DNA from 2 places in the Achromobacter sp. SX5 genome. Region 2 is predicted to be linked to the other one. Evidence: riboswitches for the same ligand, from Rfam matches in the RefSeq annotation. Region 2 holds a riboswitch; the other holds the start of a gene.

Region 1 (11,608 bases), 1.2 Mb from region 2:
CGAGCTGCTCGAACGCGCCTGGGCTGGGCGCGCCGACTGGGTGTTCCACCCCGAGCCGCTGGCGCCCACCATCGCCCGCGCCAAGGCCATCGAACAAGGCCCGGTGGTGCTGCTGGACCATTACGACAACACCGGCTCGGGCGGCACCATGGACACCACCGCGGTGCTGGCCGAAGTGCTGCGCCAGGAGCTGGACAACGTCGTCTTCTACGCGATCTGCGATCCGCAGGCCGCGCAGCAGGCGGCCGCCGCCGGCGTCGGCGGCAACGTCACGCTGCAACTGGGCGGCAAGATGGCCATGCCCGCCATCAAGCAGCCCAGCGAACCGCTGGCGGTCACCGGCCGGGTCAAGCTGGTGTTCGACGGAGTCTATCTGAACCGCGGCCCCATGTACCGCGGCGTGCGCAACGACACCGGCCTGACCGTGGTGATCGACACCGGCCGCGTCGAGATCGTGGTGGTGTCGCGCCACCAGGAACCCTTCGACGTCAACTGCCTGCTGTCGGCCGGCATCGACCCGCTGCAAAAGCGCTACGTGGTGCTCAAGAGCCGCGTGCACTGGCGCGCGGGCTTCTCCGACATGGCCACGGCCGTCATCGAATGCACCGGCGTAGGCGTCACGACCTCGGATTACGGCGAACTCGAATTCAAGAACGTGCGCCGTCCGATCTATCCGCTGGACCCGCTGTAGCCCCCCAAGCTCGCGCTTGAAAGGCCGGCGCCCAGCGCCGGCTTTCATTTTGAAATCTTCTGTAACTGCACGCGCGCTCGGCCGCCCTGCTGCCTCGGTATACTCGCCGCGGGCCTGACAGGCCGATGAATACAACTAGATAATCAACGATATAAGCAGAACGATGAAAAAGAGCGTAGCGATCACCCTCGGCGTGGTCATAGTGGGAGCGGGAAGCTGGGTAGGCGCCACGTGGTACACCGGCAAGCGCATCGAAGAAAGCTCGCAGCGTCATCTGGCCGAGGCCAATGAAAAGCTGGCCAAGATCACGCCGCTGTTCGGCCTGCGCATCGACCAACTGAAGTACGAGCGCGGCCTGTTCTCGACCCAGGCGCGCTACGGCCTGTCCTTCGTCAAGAGCGACAAGGATTCCGACATGCCCGAAGGCATGGTCGAATTCGACACCGCCATCGAGCACGGCCCCTTCCCCAAGAGCGCCGTGGCGCAGGGCGCGATCGCGCCCAAGCTGGCCTTCGTGCGCACCGAAGTGGCCAAGACGGACAACCTCAAGGAACTGTTCGAGCTGACCAAGAACGTGACGCCGGTGGCCGGCGACGCCATCATCAGCTTCGGCGGCCAGGCCACCTCCAGCGCCCGGATCGCGCCGGTGCAGGTCGAGCACGAAGGCACCAAGGCCGAGTTCAGCGGCATGACCATCAACGGCACCTTCGACCGCAAGCTGCAGGCCGTCACCGCCCATGCGCTGATGGAAAAGCTGTCGGTCGACGGCGAGAAGTCCGACGATCCGATCAAGATGACGGTCGCCGGCCTGACCATGGACATCGACAGCCGCATGGGCAAGTTCGGCCTGTCCATCGGCGACTCCAGCCTCAAGGTCAAGCGCCTCGACATCGCCAGGCCCGACGAAGACGTCAAGGTCTCGCTCGACAACCTGGGCTACGGCGTCAAGCTGGCCGAGGACGACAAGACCCTGAGCGCCGAGGCCACCTACCAGACCGGCGACATCGTGCTCAACGACGTGGCGCTGGGCAATGGCCAGGCCGTCATCCGGCTGGCCAAGCTGGACGGCCCGGCCGTCAAGCAGCTGTCGGACACCTATAACCAGATCCTGCGCCAGGTCATGATGGGCGCCAGCGACGAGGGCCTGCAGGACGAGCAGTTCGACGTGCTGCTGGACAACGCCGGCAAGCTGCTCAGCGGCAACCCCTCCTTCAGCATCGACCCGATCAGCTGGAAGACCGCCAAGGGCGAAAGCAAGCTGACCTTCGCGCTGGACCTGGCCAACCCGAAGGACGTGAAGAACCTGACGCCGCAGGAAATCGCGGTCCAGGCCATCAAGAAGATCGACGCCACGCTGGTCATCTCCAAGCCCATGGTGCGCGACCTGATGGTGCAGTACGCCATCAAGCAGGAAGGGCTGGACGAAGTCGCCGCCGGCGGCCAGGCCGACGAGCAGATGCGCTCGGTGTCCGGCATGGCCGAAATGCTCAACGTCGGCAAGAACGACGGCGACAACATCATCGGCAAGTTCACCTTCGCCGACGGCATGGGCGACCTCAACGGCACCAAGATCCCGGCCGAGGAACTGTTCGCCGGCCTGCTGGGCGCCGCCGGCATGAATGGCATGGACGAGGAAGGCGAGCCGGAAGACCCGACGCTGGGCGGCGAGCTGGAGCCCGCCGCGACGGCCAGCCCGGCCGAGCTGATGCAGGACTTCGACCTCGACACCGTCAACGCCATGCTGACCGACATGGCGTACTCGACCCGCAAGGAAGACGGCGAAGAAGGCCCGGTGCTGATCATCGACCCGGCCCAGACGGGCGCCAGCGACCTGCGCATGCAGCTCCTGTGCAACGACTTCACCGAGCAGTGCCAGGACCTGGTCGCCACCGCGACCTTCCGCAGCAAGAAGCCGGTCTCGCTCAAGGCCATCAACGCCTGGAACCAGCAATACCGCTGGACCCGCGCCTACCTGGACGACAAGAACCAGGCCGTGCTGCAGATGGACATGAACGCCGAAGGCGGCATCGGCAAGGAGAACCTGCAGATCATGCTGAACACCTACTTCAGCATCGTGGAGGATTTCTCCGCCACCATCGAGGCGACGCCGGCGCGCTAAGCCAGCGCGTCAGGAATAAAAAATCCCCCATCGTTTTTTCGATGGGGGATTTTTTTGCCGGCGTGCGCCGGCGGGCGGGTTACGCGTAGGCCTCGACCGGCAAGCAGGCGCACACCAGATTACGGTCGCCGTAGGCGTTGTCCACGCGCGCCACCGGCGGCCAGTACTTCGCCTCGCGCAGCGACGCCACCGGATAGGCGGCCTGCTGGCGCGGGTAGTCGTGCAGCCATTCTTCGGCCAGCAGCATCTGCGCGGTGTGCGGCGCGTTCTTCAGGACGTTGTCCTCGCGGTCGCGTTCGCCGCGCTCGATCTGGGCGATTTCCTCGCGGATCGAGATCATGGCGTCGATGAAGCGGTCCAGCTCGGCGCGGCCTTCCGATTCGGTCGGCTCGACCATCAGCGTGCCGGCGACCGGGAAGCTCATGGTCGGCGCATGGAAGCCGTAGTCCATCAGGCGCTTGGCGATGTCCTCGGCGCTGATGCCGCTGGTTTCCTTGAGCGGACGCACGTCCAGGATGCACTCGTGCGCGACGCGGCCGTCGCGGCCCGCGTACAGCACCGGGTAGTGGTCGCGCAGGCGCGTGGCGATGTAGTTGGCGTTCAGGATGGCCACTTCGGTGGCGCGGCGCAGGCCGTCGGCGCCCATCAGCGCGATGTACACGTAGGGGATGGGCAGGATGCCGGCCGAGCCGAAGGGCGCGGCCGAGACCGGGCCGACCTTGTTGTCGCCCGACAGCTTGCCCTGCTCGTTGACCACGCCCGGCAGGTACGGCGCCAGGTGCGCGCGCACCGCCACCGGACCCACGCCCGGGCCGCCGCCGCCGTGCGGGATGCAGAAGGTCTTGTGCAGGTTCAGGTGCGACACGTCGGAACCGAACTTGCCCGGCTTGGCCACGCCGACCATGGCGTTCATGTTGGCGCCGTCCAGGTAGACCTGGCCGCCGGCCTGGTGCACCAGGTCGCAGATTTCGGTGACGGCTTCCTCGAACACGCCGTGGGTCGACGGATAGGTGATCATCAGCGCGGCCAGCTTGTCGCCCACCTGGGCGATCTTGGCGCGCAGGTCGGCCAGGTCCACGTTGCCGTTGGGGTCCGAGGCCACCACCACCACGTCCATGCCGGCCAGCTGGGCCGAGGCGGGGTTGGTGCCGTGCGCCGAGGCCGGGATCAGGCAGATGTTGCGCTGGTGCTGGCCGTTGGCCTGGTGGTAGCCGCGGATCGCCAGCAGGCCGGCGTATTCGCCCTGCGCGCCGGAGTTCGGCTGCAGGCTGATGTTGTCGTAGCCGGTGATTTCGCACAGCGCGGCCGACAGGCGGTCGATCAGGTCGACGTAACCCTTGCTCTGCTCGGCGGGCGCGAACGGATGGATCAGCGCGAATTCGGGCCAGGTGATGGGGATCATCTCGGCCGTGGCGTTGAGCTTCATGGTGCACGAACCCAGCGGGATCATGGTGCGGTCCAGGGCCAGGTCCTTGTCGGCCAGCTTGCGCAGATAGCGCAGCATGTCGGTCTCGGACTGCACGCTGGAGAACACCGGATGCGCCAGGATCGCGCTTTCGCGCGCCAGGCCGGCCGGAATGCCGCCGGCGGCGGCCGCGTCCAGCGCGTCGAGGTCGAGTTCGACGTCGTCGCGCTGCAGGCCGGCGGCGAAGACGTTGACCAGCGCCTGCAGGTCGGCGGCGGTCACGGTTTCATCCAGCGACACGGCCAGGCGCGCGCCGTCGACGCGGCGCAGGTTGATGCGGGCGCAGTCGGCCGCCGTCACGATGGCGGGCGTGGCCGCGCCGGTTTCGAGCAGCAGCGTGTCGAAGAAGGTGTCGTTGGCGACCTTCACGCCCAGCTTGACGAGCTCGGCGCGCAGGATGGCGGTGCTGCGCTGCACGCGCTCGGCGATGCGGCGGATGCCGGCCGGGCCGTGCCAGACGGCGTACATGCCGGCCATCACGGCCAGCAGCACCTGCGCGGTGCAGATGTTGGAAGTGGCTTTCTCGCGGCGGATGTGCTGTTCGCGCGTCTGCAGCGCCAGGCGCATCGCCGGGTTGCCCTGCGCGTCCTTGGACACGCCGACCAGGCGGCCGGCCATGTTGCGCTTGAAGGCGTCCTTGCAGGCCATGAAGCCGGCATGCGGGCCGCCGAAACCGAACGGCACGCCGAAGCGCTGGGCCGAACCGATGGCGATGTCCGCGCCCCACTCGCCCGGCGCGGCCAGCAGGGCCAGCGCCAGCAGGTCGGTGGCCACGGCCACGATCGCGCCCTGCGCGTGCGCGGCCTCGGCCAGCTTGCGGTAGTCGGCCACCGAGCCGGTGCTGTGCGGGTACTGCAGCAGCACGCCGAAGCACTCGGGCAGGCCTTCGGCCTCGTCGCCCACGGCCAGTTCGATGTCCAGGCCCTCGGCGCGCGTGCGCACGACTTCGAGGGTCTGGGGGTGCACATGGCGCGAGACGAAGAATACCTGGCTCTTGGACTTGGCGCTGCGGCGCGCCAGCGTCATGGCTTCGGCCGCGGCCGTGCCTTCGTCCAGCAACGAGGCGTTGGAGATGTCCAGCCCGGTCAGGTCGGCGACCATGGTCTGGTAGTTCAGCAGGGCTTCAAGGCGGCCCTGCGAGATTTCGGGCTGGTACGGCGTGTAGGCCGTGTACCAGGCGGGATTTTCGAGGATGTTGCGCAGCACCACGTTGGGCGTGTGGGTGCCGTAGTACCCCTGGCCGATGTAGCTGCGGTAGACCTGGTTGCGGCCGGCGATCTGCTTGAGCTCGGCCAGCACGTCGGTTTCGCTGCGCGACTGCGGCAGCGCCAGCGGGGCCTGGCTGCGGATCTTGGGCGGCACGACTTCGTCGATCAGGGCGTCCAGGCTGGGGCTGCCGATGACGGCGAGCATGGCGGCCTGGTCGGCGTCGGAAGGGCCGATGTGGCGGGGAATGAAGTCGGTATGGGTGTCTAGGGCGCGCGACATGGGGGGAGATCTCGGGATGGCGGGGACGGACGCGATGGCGGCTTGCGCGGGCGGACGGACCGCCCGCGCAAGAACCGGCTTAGCCGTTGGCGACGGCTTCGTAGCCGGCGGCGTCCAGCAGCTTGTCGGCGTCGGCGGCGTTGACCGGCTTGATCTTGAAGATCCAGGCGGTGAAGGCGGATTCGTTGATCAGGTTGGGGTTGTTTTCGAGTTCTTCGTTGAACGCGACGATTTCGCCGGCCACGGGCGCGTAGATGTCGGAGGCGGCCTTGACCGACTCGACCACGCCGGCGGTCTCGCCGGCCTTCAGCTGGGCGCCGACCTTCACGTCGCCGACGAAAACCAGGTCGCCCAGCTGGTCCTGGGCGGTATCGGTGATGCCGACGACGAACACGTCGCCCTCGGCTTTGACCCATTCATGGGACTCGGTGTACTTGCGATCGGTGGGCAGACTCATGGGAGCTCCTGGGAATACGGGTAGATGAATGGTGTTGCGCGCCTCGCGCGGGCGGCCATGGCGTCCCGCGCGAAGCTTCGAGTTTACGAGTGTTCGACGGCCTTGCCGTTACGCACGAAGGGCAATTTGCAGGCCAGGGCGGGCACCCATTTGCCGCGGATGTCGACCTCGACCGTGTCGCCGGGCTTGACGCTCTGCGGCAGGCGGGCGAAACCGATGGACACGCCCAGCGTGGGCGACATGGTGCCGCTGGTCAGCTCGCCCATGCCGTCCTTGGTGCGCACGGCCATGTGCGCGCGCATGACGCCGCGTTCCTGCAGCTTCAGGCCGAGGAAGGCGGCCGGGGTGGCGAACTGTTCCAGCGCCTCGCGGCCGATGAAGCGGCGCTCGGCGTCCTTCAGCGACACCGTCCAGGTCAGGCCGGCCTGGTTCGGCTGGATCAGTTCGTCCATGTCCTGGCCGTAGAGGTTCATGCCGGCTTCCAGGCGCAGCGTATCGCGCGCGCCCAGGCCGCAGGGACGCACGCCCTGGGCGGCCAGGTCGCGCCACAACTGCACCACTTCGGTGGCGGGCAGCACGATTTCGAAGCCGTCCTCGCCGGTGTAGCCGGTGCGGGCCACCAGCGTGTCATCGCCGACCACGGCGGCCACGAACGGGGTCAGCGGCTCGGTGGCGGCCTGCCAGGCCGGGCGCGCGGCCCACACCTTGGCGCGGGCGTTGGGGCCCTGCACGGCCACCATGGCGAGGTCGCGGCGGGCCGTGATGGCCACGTCGAAACCGCCGGCCTGCTTGACGCGCTGCATCCAGGCGATGTCCTTGTCGGCGGTGCCGGCGTTGACCACCACACGCCATTCGTCGGCGGCGAAGAAATAGATGATGAGATCGTCGATCACGCCGCCCTGCGGGTTCAGCATGCAGCTGTACAGCGCCTTGCCGGGCACGGTCAGCTTGGCCACGTCGTTGGCGACCAGGCGCTGCAGGAAGGCGAATGCGTCCGGGCCGGCAATGTCCACGTTCAGCATGTGCGAGACGTCGAACATGCCCGCGTCCTGGCGCACGGCGTGGTGCTCTTCCAGTTGCGAGCCGTAGGCCAGCGGCATGTCCCAGCCGCCGAAATCGACCATTCGGGCGCCGGCGGCGACGTGTTCTTCGGCTAGCGGGGTGCGTTTGAGGGTTGCGGACATGCGCGGAAACTCCGGGGCGGCTTGGTTGCCAGGGTTACGGAATGCCGGTGGTGCCAGGCGGGCTGCGCCCTGCACTACGGCTGAATCTTCCGCCCCTCTGTCCTTTTGCCTGAGAGTTGCCCCGCTAGGCGGGTTTGCACCTTCGGCGCCTGGGCTGCTCGACATGTCCCTTGTTTCAGGGGCGGCGCCAGGTCTCTCCAGAGTACTGTTTTGCCGTGTCCACGCGGTGATAAACCGGGACGGGGCAAGCATGGGCGGTATGGGTTACCTGAGCGATTCCGGGCGAATTGCGCCTTCGGCGGCGGCCGGATGGACAGGCCGCTCTCTCCCGCAACATGCGTGACAGCGGCGAAAGCATACAACGAAAGCCATCGGCAGGGAATGGGAACCGCGGCCCGTGCTAGCCCAACGCGGTATCCAGCAGCATCATCAGCACGAAGCCCAGCATCAGCCCGCAGGTGGCGTAGACCTCGTGCCCCTTGCGGTGCGACTCGGGGATGATCTCGTGGCTGATGACGAACAGCATGGCGCCGGCGGCGAAGCCCAGGCCCCAGGGCAGCATCGGCGCCGACCAGCCGACCACGGCCGCGCCCAGCACCGCGCCCAGGGGCTCGACCATGCCCGACAGCATGCCCAGCGCCGCCGCGAAGGCCCGCGGATAGCCCGCGGCCAGCAGCGCCACGGCCACCACCAGCCCCTCGGGGATGTCCTGGATCGCGATGCCGGTGGCCAGCGCGGTGCCGCGCAAGGGATCGTTGCCGGCGTAGCCCACGCCGATGGCCAGGCCCTCGGGCAGGTTGTGCAGCGTGATGGCGAACACGAACAGCCAGGTGCGGCGCAGCCGGTGCGCCTCGATGCCTTCGCGTCCCTTGATGAAATGCTCGTGCGGCAGCGTGCGGTCCATGAGCAGCAGCACCGCGGCCCCCAGCAGCACGGCGCCCGCCACCGTAAGCCCTGCCCCCCAGGGGCCGTAGCCCAGCCCGCGCGCCGCGGCGATGCCGGGCGCCACCAGTGAGAAGGCGCTGGCCGCCAGCATCACGCCGGCGCCGAAGCCGAACATGCTGTCCTGCAGTTTCTGCGGAATGCTGCGGGCGAACAGGATGGGCACGGTGCCCAGCGCCGTCGCGGCGGCCGCCACCAGCCCGCCCAGCAAGGCGTCGGCCACGTGCGGCGCGCGCACGTCCAGGTACGCCCACAACTGGTGCAGGGCCAGGCAGGAAACCAGCACGGCCAGCGTCCAGACGCTGATGCTGGTGGCGGCGGGCCGCACACGATGGCGGCTGAAGGTATTCATACGGCGCTGCCCTCCTTCAGAGAGTCGCGTTCAGCGCTGCGCCGCGGCGTAGCGGCGCGCCACTTCAGGCCAGTTGACGACATTGTAGAAGGCCGCGATGTATTCCGGCCTGCGGTTCTGGTACTTCAGGTAATAGGCATGCTCCCAGACGTCCAGCCCCAGGATGGGCGTATTGCCGTGCATCAGCGGGCTGTCCTGGTTGGCGCTGCTCTCGACCGTCAGCCGGCCCTCGGGCGTGACCGAGAGCCAGGCCCAGCCGCTACCGAAACGGGTCAGCGCGGCCTTGGTGAACGCCTCGCGGAACGCGTCCATGCCGCCCAGCTCGGACGCGATGGCGGCGGCCAGCGCGCCGTCGGGCGCGCCGCCGCCGGCCGGCGACATCACGGCCCAGAACAGGCTGTGGTTGGCGTGGCCGCCGCCGTGGTTGCGCACCGCGCCGCGCACGGCCTCGGGCAGCTGCTCCAGGCGCGCCACCAGCGCTTCGACCGGCTCGTCGGCGGCGATGCCGGCCCCTTCCAGCGCGGCGTTCAGGCTGTTGACGTAGGTCTGGTGATGCTTGCTGTAGTGGATCTCCATCGTCATCGCGTCGATGTGCGGCTCCAGCGCGTCGTAGGCGTACGGCAAGGGGGGCAGTGTGTAGGCCATGTGTATCTCCGTGGGTGGCGCGCCCAAAATAGGACGGGCGAACTCAATCCTTGAAATACAAATGATATTTATTTTTATTTAACGCCGCAACGCCGATATTTCCATCCCGGCCATAGCCGCGCGCTATCGGCGCCGCCGTCCTACAGCGCGCGCCCGCAGGCCACGCCCGAGGCCCAGGCCCACTGGAAGTTGTAGCCGCCCAGCCAGCCCGTGACGTCCACGGTTTCGCCGATGAAATAAAGGCCGGGCACGGCCTTGGCCTGCATGGATTTCTGGTCCAGGCCGCGCGTGTCCACGCCGCCGCGCATGACTTCGGCCTTCTTGTAGCCGGCCGTACCGCTGGGCACCAGCGTCCATTGGTGGATGTCCTGGGCCAGCGCGCGCAGGGTCTTGTCGGGCGCGTCGGCCAGGCGCAGCGCCGCCAGCCCGGGCTTGCCGGCCTGCTCGGCCAGGTGCAGCCAGCGGTCGGCCAGGCGCTTGGGCCACAGCCCGCCCAGCACGGTGTGCAGCTGCTGGCGGTTGCCGGACTTCGAGGCCAGCAGCTCGGCGGCTAGGTCGCGGCCCGGCGCCAGGTCCACCACGATGGGTTCGCCCGGCTTCCAGAAACTGGATATCTGCAGGATGGCCGGCCCCGACAGGCCGCGATGGGTGAACAGCAGGTCTTCCAGGAATTCGCCGCGCGCCTTGCCCTGCCCCGTGTGCAGGCCGACTTCCAGCGCCACGCCGGACAGCTCCGACAGCGGCTGCCATTGCGCGGCATCGAAGGTCAGCGGCACCAGGGCGGGCCGCGGCTCGACCACTTTCAGGCCGAACTGGCGCGCGATCTTCAGGCCGAAGTCGGTGGCGCCCAGCTGCGGAATCGCCATGCCGCCGGTGGCCACCACCAGCTTGGCCGCGCGGATCGTTCCCTGGCCGGTGTGCAGCGTGTAGCCCTGTTCGCCGTGGCCGATCTCGGCCACCGGACAGTTCATGCGCCACTGCACCGCGCCGGCGTCGCATTCGGCGCGCAGCATGTCGATAATGGATTCGCTGGAATCGTCGCAGAACAGCTGGCCGCGGTGCTTCTCGTGCCAGGCGATGCGGTGACGCTTGAGCAGCGCCAGGAAGTCCTGCGGCGTGTAGCCCGCCAGGGCCGAGCGGCAGAAATGCGGGTTCTCGGACAGGAAGTTGGCCGGCCCGGCGCCGATGTTGGTGAAGTTGCAGCGTCCGCCACCGGAGATGCGGATTTTTTCGGCCAGGCGCTGCGCGTGGTCGACCAGCACCACGCGCAGGCCGCGCTGGCCGGCCACCGCTGCGCACATCATGCCGGCGGCGCCGGCGCCGATCACGGCTACATCGAACATCGACACGCGCGACCCGTCACTCTTCCTTCAGGCAGTCGACGTAGTAGCGCTTCTCGCCGTCCTCGCCCACTTCGTCGGCCAGGCCGTGGATGTAGGTCTCGAAGCCGGGGAAGCGTTCGTTGAACTCGCGCGCGAACTGCAGGTACTGGACGATGGTGCGGTTGAAGCGCTCGCCCGGAATCAGCAGCGGGATGCCCGGCGGGTACGGCGTCAGCAGCACGCCGGTGACGCGGCCTTCCAGCTTGTCGATCTCGACGCGCTCGACTTCGCGGTGCGCCATGCGGGCGAACGCGTCCGAGGGCTTGAGCGCCGGAACCATGTCGCTCAGGTACATCTCGGTGGTCAGGCGGGCCACGTCGCGCTCGCGGTAGGCCTCGTGGATCTGCTGGCACAGGTCGCGCAGGCCCATGCGCTCGTAGCGGCGATGGTCGCGGCAGAATTCCGGCAGGATGCGCCACAGCGGCTGGTTGCGGTCGTAGTCGTCCTTGAACTGCTGCAGGGCGGTCAGCAGCGTGTTCCAGCGGCCCTTGGTGATGCCGATGGTGAACAGGATGAAGAACGAATACAGGCCGGTCTTCTCGACCACCACGCCGTGCTCGGTCAGGTACTTGGAGACCAGGGCGGCCGGGATGCCGGTTTCGCCGAAGCTGCCGGACATGTCCAGGCCCGGGGTGATGACCGTGGCCTTGATCGGGTCCAGCATGTTGAAGCCTTCGGCCAGGTCGCCGAAGCCGTGCCAGTGGTCGTTGGACTCCAGGATCCATTCGTCGCGGTTGCCGATGCCTTCGGACACCAGGCGGTTCGGGCCCCAGACCTTGAACCACCAGTCGTTCTTGCCGAACTCGGATTCCACCTTGCGCATGGCGCGGCGGAAGTCCATGGCCTCGCGGATGCTTTCCTCGACCAGCGCGGTGCCGCCCGG
Region 2 (11,608 bases):
GCGGTCCAGCGCGGGCGCCGGCGAGACCGGACGCGGCGCCCGGTCCGGCCCGGCCGACGATTCGATCGCGGCCAGCAGCAGGGCTTCGACCTCGGCGTCGATATCGGCGCCCGGGTGCTGGTGCGGCGCGACGATCTTGTCCAGCAGGCGCCAGCAGCTCTGCCGCACGGCGGCGTCGATGGGCACGCCGGGCGCGTCGAAATGGAACGGGCGGCCGGTGGCGGCGCGCCGTTCGTCCAGCCAGGGCTTGGCGATGTAGAGGACCAGGAAAATCGCCGGGCCCGAACGTTCGAGCAGCCGCGCGTCGTGCGACTCGTAGGGGTTGGCGCCCAGCGCCAGGTTTTCGCTGTAGGGCACCACGGTCTGGCCGACGCGGCCTTGCGCCCGCGAGCCGCCCAGCCACAGGGCGAGCTGCACTTCGGCGTGCGCGTGCGCGATCAGGTCATCGCGCAGTTCCAGCACGACGGCGCGGCCGAACGCGCCTTCGTGCAAGGCATAAGTCTCCTGCATCTCCGTCTCCTGTCTTTTCGTCCTCGCCTTGCGAGCCAGCTGGGCGAGTCCGTTGCGCGGCGGCGGCGCCTGCGGGAATTTTATGGGCGTTTGCGCGCGAATCCGGCGTAGGTGTATTCACCTAGCACAAGATCTGACTCTGCGATAAGTCCGCGCACCCGGCGATAAGCGCGCCGCGGCCGGCGCCTATAAAGTCCTCCGAACCTGCCGGCGCGCCACGGGCCCGCCGCGGGACTGTTCAGGTAGAAGAAGGAGACGGTAGTGCGCATTGCTAGCTTTATATTGAACGGCAGCCAGGAAGTGGGACTGGTGTCCGCCGATGGCGCGACGGTGGCGCCCCTGGCGTTCGATGCGGAACGCAAGCGCCTGGGCGCCCAGGCCGTGATCGACCTGCTGGCCGCGGGCCGCGAACTGCCCGCAACGGGAGCGGCGCTGCCGCTGGCCGAGGCGAGGCTGCTGGCCCCGCTGCCCAGGCCGCGCCGCAACCTGTGGTGCGTGGGACGCAACTACCACGCCCACGCCAAGGAGCTGTCGGCCTCGGTTTTCAAGGACAACGACGCGAATCCCGAGTCCTGGCCCATCGTCTTCACCAAGGTGCCCGAGTGCGTGGTGGGGCCGCGCGACGACGTGCTGCTGCCGGCCGGCGTCTCGTCGCAGATCGACTACGAGGCCGAGCTGGCGGTCGTGATCGGCAAGGGCGGCAAGAACATCCCGCGCGCCCGGGCGCTGGAGCACGTGTTCGGCTATACGGTCGTCAACGACGTCACCGCCCGCGACGTGCAGATGCGCCACCAGCAGTGGGACATGGGGAAATCGTTCGACACGTTCTGCCCCATGGGGCCGTGGATCGCCACCGCCGACGAATTCGACGGCACGCGCACGCGCGTGCGCTGCTGGGTCAACGGCGAGCTGCGCCAGGACGGACCCACGGAGAACATGATCTTCGACATTCCGTTCCTGATCGAAACGATTTCGCGCGGCATCACGCTGTATCCCGGCGACGTGATCGCGACGGGCACGCCCGCGGGCGTGGGCATGGGCATGCAGCCGCCGCGCTATCTGGCCGCCGGCGACGTGGTGCGCGTGGAGGTCGAGGGTCTGGGCGTCATCGAGAACACGTTTGTCGAGGAGCAAGCATGAGCACGAACTACGTCAACGGTCTGGCGGTGGAAATCGACGGCGAGGGGCCGGCGCTGTTGTGCATACACGGCCTGGGCGGCTCTTCCAACACCTGGACGCCGGTGATGGGCGCGTTCGAGGGCTTGCGCGTCATCCGTCCGGACCTGCCGGGCAGCGCGCGCTCGCCGCTGGGTTCGCAGCCCTTGTCCATCCAGACCTACGTGGACGCGCTGGCCGGCATGCTGGCGGAACTGAAGATCGATACGCTGCACATCGCCGCGCATTCCCTGGGCACCATCGTGGCCCAGCATTTCGCCGTGGCGCACCCCGGCCGGGTCAGGTCGCTGGCCCTGTTCGGGCCGCTGGCCGCGCCGCCCGACGCCGGACGCGCCGGCATCCGCGCGCGCGCCGAGCTGGCGCGCGGCGGCGACGCGGCCATGCAGGAGATCGCGGACGCCATCGTCAAGGGCGCGACCAGCGCCCGGACCAAGCAGGATCAGCCCGCGGTGCTGGCGCTGGTGCGCGAAAGCGTGATGCGCCAGCCGCCGGAAGGCTATGCGCAAAGCTGCGAGGCGCTGGCCGGCGCGCAGCCCGCCGCCGTGGAATCGCTGGACGTGCCGGCGCTGCTGGTGACCGGCGACCAGGACGGCGTGGCGCCGCCGGCCAACGTCGAGGCACTGGCCGGCCGCATCGCGGCAAGCCGTTACGTGGTGTTCGGCGATTGCGGACACTGGACGACCTATGAACAGCCCCAGGCCTGCGTGCAGGCCCTGCGGGAGTTCTACGCGGCGCAGCGTTAGCCGCTCTTTTCCTGGCGTTTCAACATAAGAAAGCCGGCCCGCGGCGCGGGCCGGAGGAGACTTGTCATGTCCAGAATTGCCATTACCAATGTCGCCATCTTCGATGGCAGCGGCGAAGCCGTGTTCAAGGGCGAGGTGCTGATCGACGGCGCGCGCATCGCCGAGGTCGCGCGCGCGCCGCGGCAGGTGAGCCGCGATGGCGCGCGCGTCATCGACGGCCGCGGCCGCTTCCTGATGCCCGGGATGACCGAGGCGCACACGCATTTCTCGTGGAACGACCAGCCCTCGCTCGCCGCCATCCAGTTCATGCCGCCGGAGGAACACATACTCTGGTGCGTGCGCGTGGCCAAGCGCTATCTGGAGATGGGCTGGACCTCGGCCGTCGGCGCGGCGGCCGCCAAGCCGCGCCTGGACGTGGTGCTGCGCAACGCGATCGACGCGGGGGAATGCCCCGGCCCCCGCTACCTGGCGGGCAGCCAGGAGATCACCACGATCGGCGCGCTGGGCGACAACACGCTGCCGCACATGCCGTTCGATGAACTCAGCTTCGGCAGCGTCTGCAGCGGCCCCGAAGAGATCCGGCGGTCGGCGCGCACCTTCATCAAGTACGGCGTCGACCACCTGAAGATCAATCTGTCGGGCGAGTACATCGCCGGGCTGCCGGCCGAAATGTCGCCATTCTCGGAAGAGGAGATCGCCATGCTGGCGGCCGAGGCCAAGCGTTTCGGCAAGCGCGTGGCGGCGCACGCGCGTTCGAGCGAATCGGTCAAGCAATGCGTGCGGCACGGCATCGAGATGATCTATCACGCCAGCTTCGCCGACGACGAGGCGCTCGACATGCTGGAAGCCAACAAGGACAGGCACTTCGTGGCGCCGGGCATCGGCTGGCTGGTTCGCACCGCCTTCCATGCTTCCGACTACGGCATCACGCCCGCCGCCGCCGAGCAGATGGGCTACAAGCGCGAACTGGAGATCGCCGCCGAATCGCTGCGCAAGATGCACCGGCGCGGCATACGCATCCTGCCTGGCGGAGACTACGGCTTCGCCTGGATGCCGCACGGAACCAACGCCTCCGATCTCCAGTATTTCGTGGATTATGTCGGCATGACGCCCACCGAGGCGCTGGTGTCGGCCACCCGGCTGGGCGGGGAGATCATGCAGCGGCCGCACGAGCTGGGCATGCTGCGTCCCGGCTATCTGGCGGACGTGGTCATGGTCGACGGCAATCCGCTGGAGGACCTGTCGCTGCTGATCGACCCGGACCGCATCAGCCTGGTGATGAAGGACGGGCGGATCTGCAAGAACGCCTGCCCGCCGGGCGCGGAAGGCGCGCCGCCGCGCGCCGTCGAGCAGGACAGCAGGGAAGCGGTCGCGGCGCATTGAGCGCCGCAGGGCTCAGGCCCGGCCCATGCCCGCCTGGACGCTGGCCGCCAGCATCTGGGCGGTCGCGGCCGACAGCGTCCATCCCAGGTGGCCGTGGCCGGTGTTGTAGAACACCCCCGGCCGCTTGCCGGGGCCGACCCTGGGCATCATGTTCGGCGTCATCGGGCGCAGCCCGCACCACGGCACCACGCGCGCGGTGCGCACGCCGGGGAAGTGGCGGCGGGTCCAGTCCACCAGCGGCTGCACGCGTTCGGCCCGGATGTCCAGGTTGAACCCGTTGAATTCCGCCGTGCCGGCCACGCGGAAGCGGTCGCCCAGGCGGCTGGTGACGATCTTGGCGGCCTCGTCCAGCAGGCTCACGCAGGGCGCGGCGGCGCGGCTGGCCTCGTCGTCCAGGTGCACGCTGATCGAATAGCCCTTGACCGGGTAGATGTTGAGCGAGTCTCCGAGCTGCCGCGCGAACTGGCGGCTGGCCGCGCCGGCGCAGATCACCACGGCGTCGGCCGATTCCTGGCGGGCCGGCAGCGCGCCTGCCGCCAGGTCCAGACGGTAGGCGCCGCCCTCGTGCGCGATGGCGGTGATGTCGGCGTCCTGCACGAACCGCACGCCGCGGCGCTGGCAGGCGCGGGCCAGGCCGCTGGTGAACTTGTGGATGTCGCCGGTGGCGTCCGACGGCGTGTAGAAGCCGGCGTGGCAGGCGGTCTGCAGGGCCGGCTCGATGCGGCGCGCTTCTTCCGCGGTTACCTCGTAGCGCTCCAGCCCGCCTTGCCGCAGCAGCGCGTTGGCGCGGCGCGCGGTGTCGAAGCTGGCCGCGTCGTGGTAGATGTGCAGGATGCCGCGGCGCTCCAGGTCGAAATCGATGCCTTCTTCTTCGGCCATGGCGTAAAGGTGCTGGCGCGCCTCGATGGCCAGGCGGGTGGTCTCGATGGTGTTCTGGCGATAGTTGCGGATCTGCCCGATGAACTGGGCCAGCCAGGAATACTTGTGCCAGCCCGGACGCGGATTGAGCAGCAGCGGGGCGTCGTGGCGGCCCAGCCAGCGCAGGCCTTTCATGATGGTGGACACGCTGTTCCAGACCTCGGCGTTGCTGGCCGACAGCTGGCCGCCGTTGGCGTAGGAAGTCTCCATGGCGGGGTAGCGCTGGCGGTCGTAGACGGTGACGTCGAATCCCAGCTTGTTCAGGGCATGGGCGGACGTGACGCCGGTGATGCCGGCGCCGATGATGGCGATGCGGGGCATGGTCGCTCCAAGGGTAGGGTGGCCGCGGCCACCCGGCCGCAGCACCCCATCTGTCTTGGTACCTGAGAGTTTCACGCGCCGCGCGGAGGGCGGCGGGTTCCCCTTCGGTGGGCGCGCGCGGCGCCGCTCTCCAGATTGTCTAGACCGCGCAGTCCTGGTTGCCTGAGAGTTTCCGGGGCGGTTGCTCCGTCGGCGCCTGCCGCGGCGGGCAGGTCTCTTCTGCGGGGTTTTGGATCGACGCGGGCAGAATAGCCAAAATCCGGCGGCGTGGGACCAGGGGTTAGTCCCAGTAGCCGTTCGTTTTGTCCCTGTTATATCGCCTGTTACCTCTCTGTTGAACTGTTCATTCCTGGTAAAGGCTTGAGGCGGGGGGATGCGCTATAACCGACGTTCACGCATCACATTGCCGCAAGCCGCCGGCTCGCGGACCCATACATGCCTCGTATCACCCGCCGTCCGTCCCTGATCCTGCTCGCCGCCCTGACGGGCGCCGTGGCCGGATGCTCCTCCCCCAAGCCCGCGTACGAGAAGGAGGACTTCACCCAGAACGACACCTACTCGCGCGGCGTCGCCGCCAGCAGCGTGGCCGCCTGCGACGCGGGCCGGCGGGCCTTGCTGAGCCAGGGCTATCTGATCGACCGCTTCGAGTCGGCGCGCGTGACCGGGCACAAGAATTTCCAGGCCGAGGACGGCCAGCATACGCAGATCAGCTTCAATATCGAATGCGCCGCCGATGGCGCGTCGAACGAGCGCTCGACGGTGTTCGCCACCGCGATGCAGGACCGCTATTCGATCAAGCGCACCGCCAATTCGGCCAGCGTGGGCGTGAGCGTGCTGGGCCAGGTGTCCATGCCGTTCGGCGCCAGCGACGATTCGCTGGTCAAGACCGCCAGCCAGACGGTGGCGCGGCCCCAGTTCTACGACGGATTTTTCCAGCTGTTGCAGCGCTTCCTGCCGGACGCGCAGGCCGCTTCGGCGCCGCAGCCGGCGCCGGCCGGACGCGGCAAGACGCCGCCCAAGCCCGCGCCGGCCGAGCCCGCGGTGTCGCCGGACGCGCCGGCCGACACCTTGAACCCGGCGGCCGCCAGTGATACGCCGGCCGCCAATGGCAAGGCCGCGCCCGCGGACAGCAAGGCGGCCGCGCCTTCGGACAGCAAGGCGGCGCCGGCGGGCAGCCCGCCGCCGGCAGGCGCCGACGCCGCCAAGTAAGGCCGCGCCGGGCCGCCGCTTTGCCGTAGCGCAAATTGCCGTTGCAAGCCGGTTCGCCGCGGCGCGCGCCTGCGGCGATAATGCCGGCCATGACATACCAATTCCTGAAAATGCTCCACGTGGCGGCCGTGGTCGCCTGGCTGGGCGGCTCGCTGTTCGTGTCGCTGTTCCTGCTGTCCTCGCAGCCCCAGGAAGGCGGCGAAGCCCCGAAAGAAAGCAGGATGCTCGGCGCGCTGCGCCGCTGGACCCTGTACGTGACCACGCCGGCCATGGTGCTGGCCTGGCTGGTCGGCCTGCACCTGGCCGTGACCTTCGGCTGGTTCATCATGAACTGGATCTGGGTGAAGATCGCCATCGCGCTGGCGCTGTCGGCGCTGCTGGGCGTCCAGAGCAAGGCCTTGCGCCGCATGGCCGGCGGCGGCGCGCAGCGTCCGCCGCTGATCGATTGGTACGCGCCGTTCACCGTGGTCGCGGCTTCCGCGATCGTCGCGCTGGTGGTCGTCAAGCCGTTCTGAACGTTTTCGGCGCGCCGCGCGCATATGCCGCGCGGCCATAACCAAACGCCCCGGCCATAAGCACCGAACGAAGTCTTCGTTCGCGCCGGGCGTGCCCGTCCCTAGAATCGTTTCTCTTATAACCGTTTAGGGCCTGTTCACACTAAAAGGAGCCACGCACAGGCCGGTAATCGGGCGCCAGGCTAGGCGCGCTCGCCGCCGCGTGGCTGTGCCACGCAAGGTGAGTGCAACGACGCCTGGCGCCCGATTACCGGCCTGCCCGAAGGGTGAGTACCCAAATGAGCGCCTCTCCGCGTTGCGAATGCTCGCCGGGGACCTGCCACGACTGCGCTTCGCGCCTTGATAGGCGCTCATTTGGGTACTCATGCGTGGCTCCTTTTAGTGTGAACAGGCCCTAGCCTGAGAGGCGATTCCAAAATGACTCCCCGTATTTTCAAGAAGCTGCTTGGCGTGGTGCTGGCCTCGGCGGCGATGTTCCACGGCCCGGCCTTTTCGGCCGACGCCAAACCCCTGAAGGTCGGCGTGCGCGGCGGCGTCGACGAACAGATCTGGGAAGTGGTGGCCCAGGTCGCCAGGAAGAACGGTCTGGCCGTGGAGCCGGTGGTCATCACCGGCACCGCCAGCCCCAACGAGGCCCTGAACAACGGCGACCTGGAGGCCAACGCCTTCCAGCACATTCCCTTTCTGAACGACCAGATCCGCCAGCGCGGCTACAAGCTGGTGCCGGTGGCCAACACGCTGATCTCGCCCATCGCGTTCTATTCCCGCAAATACAAGTCGCTGAAGGACCTGCCGGAAGGCGCGCGCGTGGGCATACCCAACGATCCCAGCAACCAGACGCGCGCGCTGGTGGTGCTGCGCGACCAGGGCCTGATCACGCTCAGGAACGGCTTCGACCCGGCCACCGGCACGGCCACGCTGGCCGACGTGACCGCCAACCCCAGGAAGCTCCAGTTCGTGGAGAGCGCCTCGGTGGTGCTGGCGCGCTCGCTGCCCGACGTGGACGCCGCCGCCATCGTCAACAGCTTCGCCTACCAGGCCGGCCTGATCGCCACGCGCGACGGCATCGCGGTCGAAAAGAAGGAAAACAATCCCTACGTGAACATCATTGCGGTCCGCGAACAGGACCGGAACGCGCCGTGGGTGCCCGAGCTGGTCAAGGCCTACCACTCGGAAGAGGTGCGCCAGTTCATCCTCAGCAAGTTCGAAGGCTCCGTGATTCCGGTGTTCTGAGCCATGATGCAACATGAGTTTTCCATTGCCCAGCCGGCGGCCGCGCCGCCGCTGCCGGCGGGCGACGAGCACATCGTGTTCGAAGGGCTGCAAAAGCGCTACGAGGGCGCGCGCGGCGCGGTTGCGGCGCTGTCCGACGTGTCGTTCTCGATTGCCCGCGGCACGGTGTTCGGCATCATCGGGCGCAGCGGCGCCGGCAAGTCCACGCTGCTGCGCTCCATCAACATGCTGGAGCGGCCCAGCGCCGGACGCGTGCTGATCGACGGCGTGGACGCGGGCGGGCTGGACGAGAACGCCCTGGTGGCGCTGCGCCGGCGCATCGGCATGATTTTCCAGCACTTCAATCTGCTGTCGGCCAAGACGGTGGCCGAGAACGTGGCCCTGCCGCTGCGCGTGGCCGGCGTGAAGCCGGCGGCCGCGCGGGCCCGCGTCGCCGCGCTGCTGGAGCTGGTGGGGCTGGGCGACAAGGCCGACGTCTATCCGGCCAGGCTGTCCGGCGGCCAGAAGCAGCGCGTCGGCATCGCCCGGGCGCTGGTGCACGAGCCCGAGATCCTGCTGTGCGACGAGGCCACCTCGGCGCTGGACCCCGAGACCACGCAGTCCATCCTGACCCTGCTGCGCGACATCAACCGCAAGCTGGGCCTGACGGTGGTGCTGATCACGCACGACATGGCGGTGATCCGCGAGATCTGCCACAAGGTGCTGGTGCTCGACGGCGGGCGCAAGGTCGAGCACGGCGAGGTCTGGCGTGTCTTCGGCAATCCCCAGGCCGAGGCCACGCGCGCCTTGCTGCGGCCCCTGCAACATGGATTGCCGGCCGACCTGGAGGCCAGGCTGGTGCCCGACCTGCAGGGCCGCGACGGCGTGGCGGTGCTGAGCCTGCGCTTCACGGGGCAGGGGCGGCCGGGCGGCGTTTCGCTGCAGGCGCTGGCCGCCCTGGGGCCGGGCGCGACGCTGCTGCATGGCGGGCTGGACCGCCTGCGCGGCCACGCGCAAGGCAGCCTGCTGGTGTCGGTGCCGGCGGGCGCACTACGGGAAGAGGCCGCGCGCGCCGCGCTGGTGGCCGATCAGATAAAGGTGCTGGGCTATGTCGCTGCCGATGTTCGATAAATACCTGCAGGCGTTTCTGCAGACCCTGACCATGGTGGGCGTGGCGGCGGCCATCGCCATCGTCTGCGGGCTGGCGCTGGCGCTGGTCCTGACGGTCACCGCGCCGGGCAATCTCTATCCGCTGCCGCGCCTGAACAAGGCGCTGTCCATCGTGGTGAATACCTTCAGGGCCATTCCCTTCATCATCCTGCTGGTGGCCATGCTGCCGTTCACGCGCATGCTGGTGGGCACCACCCTGGGAACCTGGGCCGCCATCGTGCCGCTGTCGGCCAACCTGGTGCCGTTCTTCGCGCGCATCGCGCAGGTCAGCCTCAACGAGGTGGACCACGGCCTGGTGGAAGCCGCGCGCGCCATGGGCTGCCGGCGCTGGCACATCGTGCGCCACGTGCTGCTGCCCGAAGCGCTGCCCGGCATCGTCGGCGGCATGACGGTAAGCGTCATCGCCATGATCAATGCCTCGGCCATGGCCGGCGCGGTGGGCGCCGGCGGCCTGGGCGACCTGGCGATCCGCTACGGCTACGAACGCTACGAGACCCGCGTGATGTTCGAGGTGATCGTGATCCTGATCGCGCTGGTGTCCATCGTGCAATTCACCGGCGAATGGCTGGCGCGCCGCGCCGACCACAAACGCTGATATCCGAACAAGGAATCCCAGATGTCCGATTTTCCGCAACAGGGCTTCGCCACGCGCGCCATCCATCTCGGCTACGAGCCGCTGGACGAACAGGGCGCGCTGTCGCCGCCGCTCTACCTGACTTCCACCTACACCCAGGAAAGCCTGGAAGCCTTCGACCGGATCAGGCTGGGCGAGGCCCAGGGCTACGTCTACGGCCGCACCCGCAATCCCACGCAGGCGCTGCTGGAAGAACGCCTGGCCTCGCTGGAGGGCGCCGAGGCCGGTGTGGCGACCGCCTCCGGCATGGCCGCGATCTCCGCCACGCTGTTCACGCTGCTGCAAAGCGGCGACGAGATCGTGGTGGACCAGATCGTCTACGGCACCGCCTTCACGCTGTTCACGCAGGGCCTGGCCCGCTTCGGCGTGCGCGCGGTGTTCGCCGACTTCACCCGCCCGCAGGCCGTGGCCGACGCCATCGGCCCCAAAACGCGCGCGGTGTATTTCGAGACGCCGGCCAATCCCAACCTGCGCCTGGTGGACATCGCCGCCGTGTCGGCCATCGCCCGCGCCCGCGGCCTGCTGACCATCGTCGACAACACCTTCGCCACGCCGGTGCTGCAGCGTCCGCTGGAGCACGGCGCCGACCTCGTGCTGCATTCGGCCACCAAGTACCTGGGCGGCCACGGCGATCTGCTGGCCGGCGCGGTGCTGGGGCGCAAGCAGCACATCGACGCGATCCGGCTGCAGGGCCTGCGCTACTTCACCGGCGCGACGCTGTCGCCGTTCACGGCCTTCCTGGTGTTGCGCGGCCTGAAGACGCTGGAACTGCGCGTGGAGCGCCACAGCGAATCGGCCAGGAAGGTGGCCGAGCTGCTGCGCGGCCATCCCGCGGTGGCCGAGGTGTTCTATCCGGGCCTGGCGGACACGGCCGGCGCCGAGATCGCCCGGCGCCAGCAGTCGGCCGGCGGCGGGCTGGTGGCGTTCGAACTGAAGACCGGGCTGGCGGGCGGGCGCCGGCTGCTCGACAGCCTGAAACTGGCCCGCATCGCGGTCAGCCTGGGAGACCCCGAGACGCTGATCCAGCATCCCGCGTCCATGACGCACGCCAGCTACACCGCCGAGGACCGCGAGCGCTACGGCCTGTCCGAAGGGCTGCTGCGGCTGTCGGTGGGACTGGAGACGCCCGAGGATATCGTGGCCGATCTCAGGCAGGGCCTGGACCGGGTGTAGGCGCGGCGTCGGCGCGCCGCCAGGCTATCCAGTCGCCCTCGGCCTCGAAATTGTGCGGGCCGCGGCCGGCGGCGGCCAGGCCGGCGCGCAGCGCGCCCATGTCCAGCCCGGGCAGGTGGCGCAGCAGCGCGTCGGGCAGCCGTTCCGCGTCCAGCATGTCCTGGTCGAATTCCAGCGTCATCCGTCCGCCCTCGTCGCCGCAGACGCGGAAGATCCACAGGCCTTCCATGTAGTCGCCGGCCCAGGGATCGGGGTACAGCGCCTGCGTGTAGCGAAAGCCGAATTCGTGGATCTCGTCCCAGGGCCAGAACTCGCGCTGGCGCAGCGCGCGCAGCAGTTCGCTGGCGCGCGTCAGGCCGGCGTCGTCGAAACTCAGGGTTTCGCGCAGCGGATCTTCGGCCGGCGCGGGGCCGGCGAGCAGGCGCTTGATGAATGACCACATGGCGCGGATAACGGACGGCGCGGAGCCGGAGTCCGCAAAGATGCTACAACCTTTCATTCACGTCAATCCGCCGCGTCGCGAGGCGGACGACGCACATAACAAGGAGAGCACCCATGACGGACAAGATGCCAGACGCCATCGACCAGGACATGGCGCCCGCGCCCGCCGAGCAGATCCGCAGGCGGGCCGGCGCCCGTGTGCA

Evidence for each region. Region 2 has a riboswitch for glycine ahead of AC1M14_RS09445 (D-amino acid dehydrogenase). Riboswitches for the same ligand answer to the same signal wherever they lie in the genome.
Region 1: another riboswitch for glycine. It lies ahead of gcvT (glycine cleavage system aminomethyltransferase GcvT); the one in region 2 lies ahead of AC1M14_RS09445 (D-amino acid dehydrogenase).

Annotation. Positions count from the first base shown of each region.
Region 1 covers NZ_CM160041.1:830,074-841,681, reverse strand. The annotation lists gene AC1M14_RS03880 (M81 family metallopeptidase) at 1-691, shown strand, start outside; gene AC1M14_RS03875 (DUF945 family protein) at 855-2,810, shown strand; gene gcvP (aminomethyl-transferring glycine dehydrogenase) at 2,890-5,763, opposite strand; gene gcvH (glycine cleavage system protein GcvH) at 5,843-6,220, opposite strand; gene gcvT (glycine cleavage system aminomethyltransferase GcvT) at 6,304-7,404, opposite strand; glycine riboswitch at 7,492-7,615, opposite strand; glycine riboswitch at 7,650-7,745, opposite strand; gene AC1M14_RS03855 (ZIP family metal transporter) at 7,805-8,698, opposite strand; gene AC1M14_RS03850 (superoxide dismutase) at 8,729-9,343, opposite strand; gene AC1M14_RS03845 (BaiN/RdsA family NAD(P)/FAD-dependent oxidoreductase) at 9,484-10,686, opposite strand; gene AC1M14_RS03840 (arginine/lysine/ornithine decarboxylase) at 10,703-11,608, opposite strand, start outside.
Region 2 covers NZ_CM160041.1:1,999,400-2,011,007, forward strand. The annotation lists gene AC1M14_RS09425 (helix-turn-helix domain-containing protein) at 1-510, opposite strand, end outside; gene AC1M14_RS09430 (fumarylacetoacetate hydrolase family protein) at 772-1,650, shown strand; gene AC1M14_RS09435 (alpha/beta fold hydrolase) at 1,647-2,429, shown strand; gene AC1M14_RS09440 (metal-dependent hydrolase family protein) at 2,496-3,812, shown strand; gene AC1M14_RS09445 (D-amino acid dehydrogenase) at 3,825-5,051, opposite strand; glycine riboswitch at 5,098-5,189, opposite strand; glycine riboswitch at 5,191-5,283, opposite strand; gene AC1M14_RS09450 (DUF2242 domain-containing protein) at 5,487-6,260, shown strand; gene AC1M14_RS09455 (CopD family protein) at 6,350-6,775, shown strand; gene AC1M14_RS09460 (MetQ/NlpA family ABC transporter substrate-binding protein) at 7,193-8,008, shown strand; gene AC1M14_RS09465 (methionine ABC transporter ATP-binding protein) at 8,012-9,118, shown strand; gene AC1M14_RS09470 (methionine ABC transporter permease) at 9,096-9,752, shown strand; gene AC1M14_RS09475 (trans-sulfuration enzyme family protein) at 9,774-10,964, shown strand; gene AC1M14_RS09480 (hypothetical protein) at 10,939-11,406, opposite strand; gene ppk2 (polyphosphate kinase 2) at 11,556-11,608, shown strand, end outside.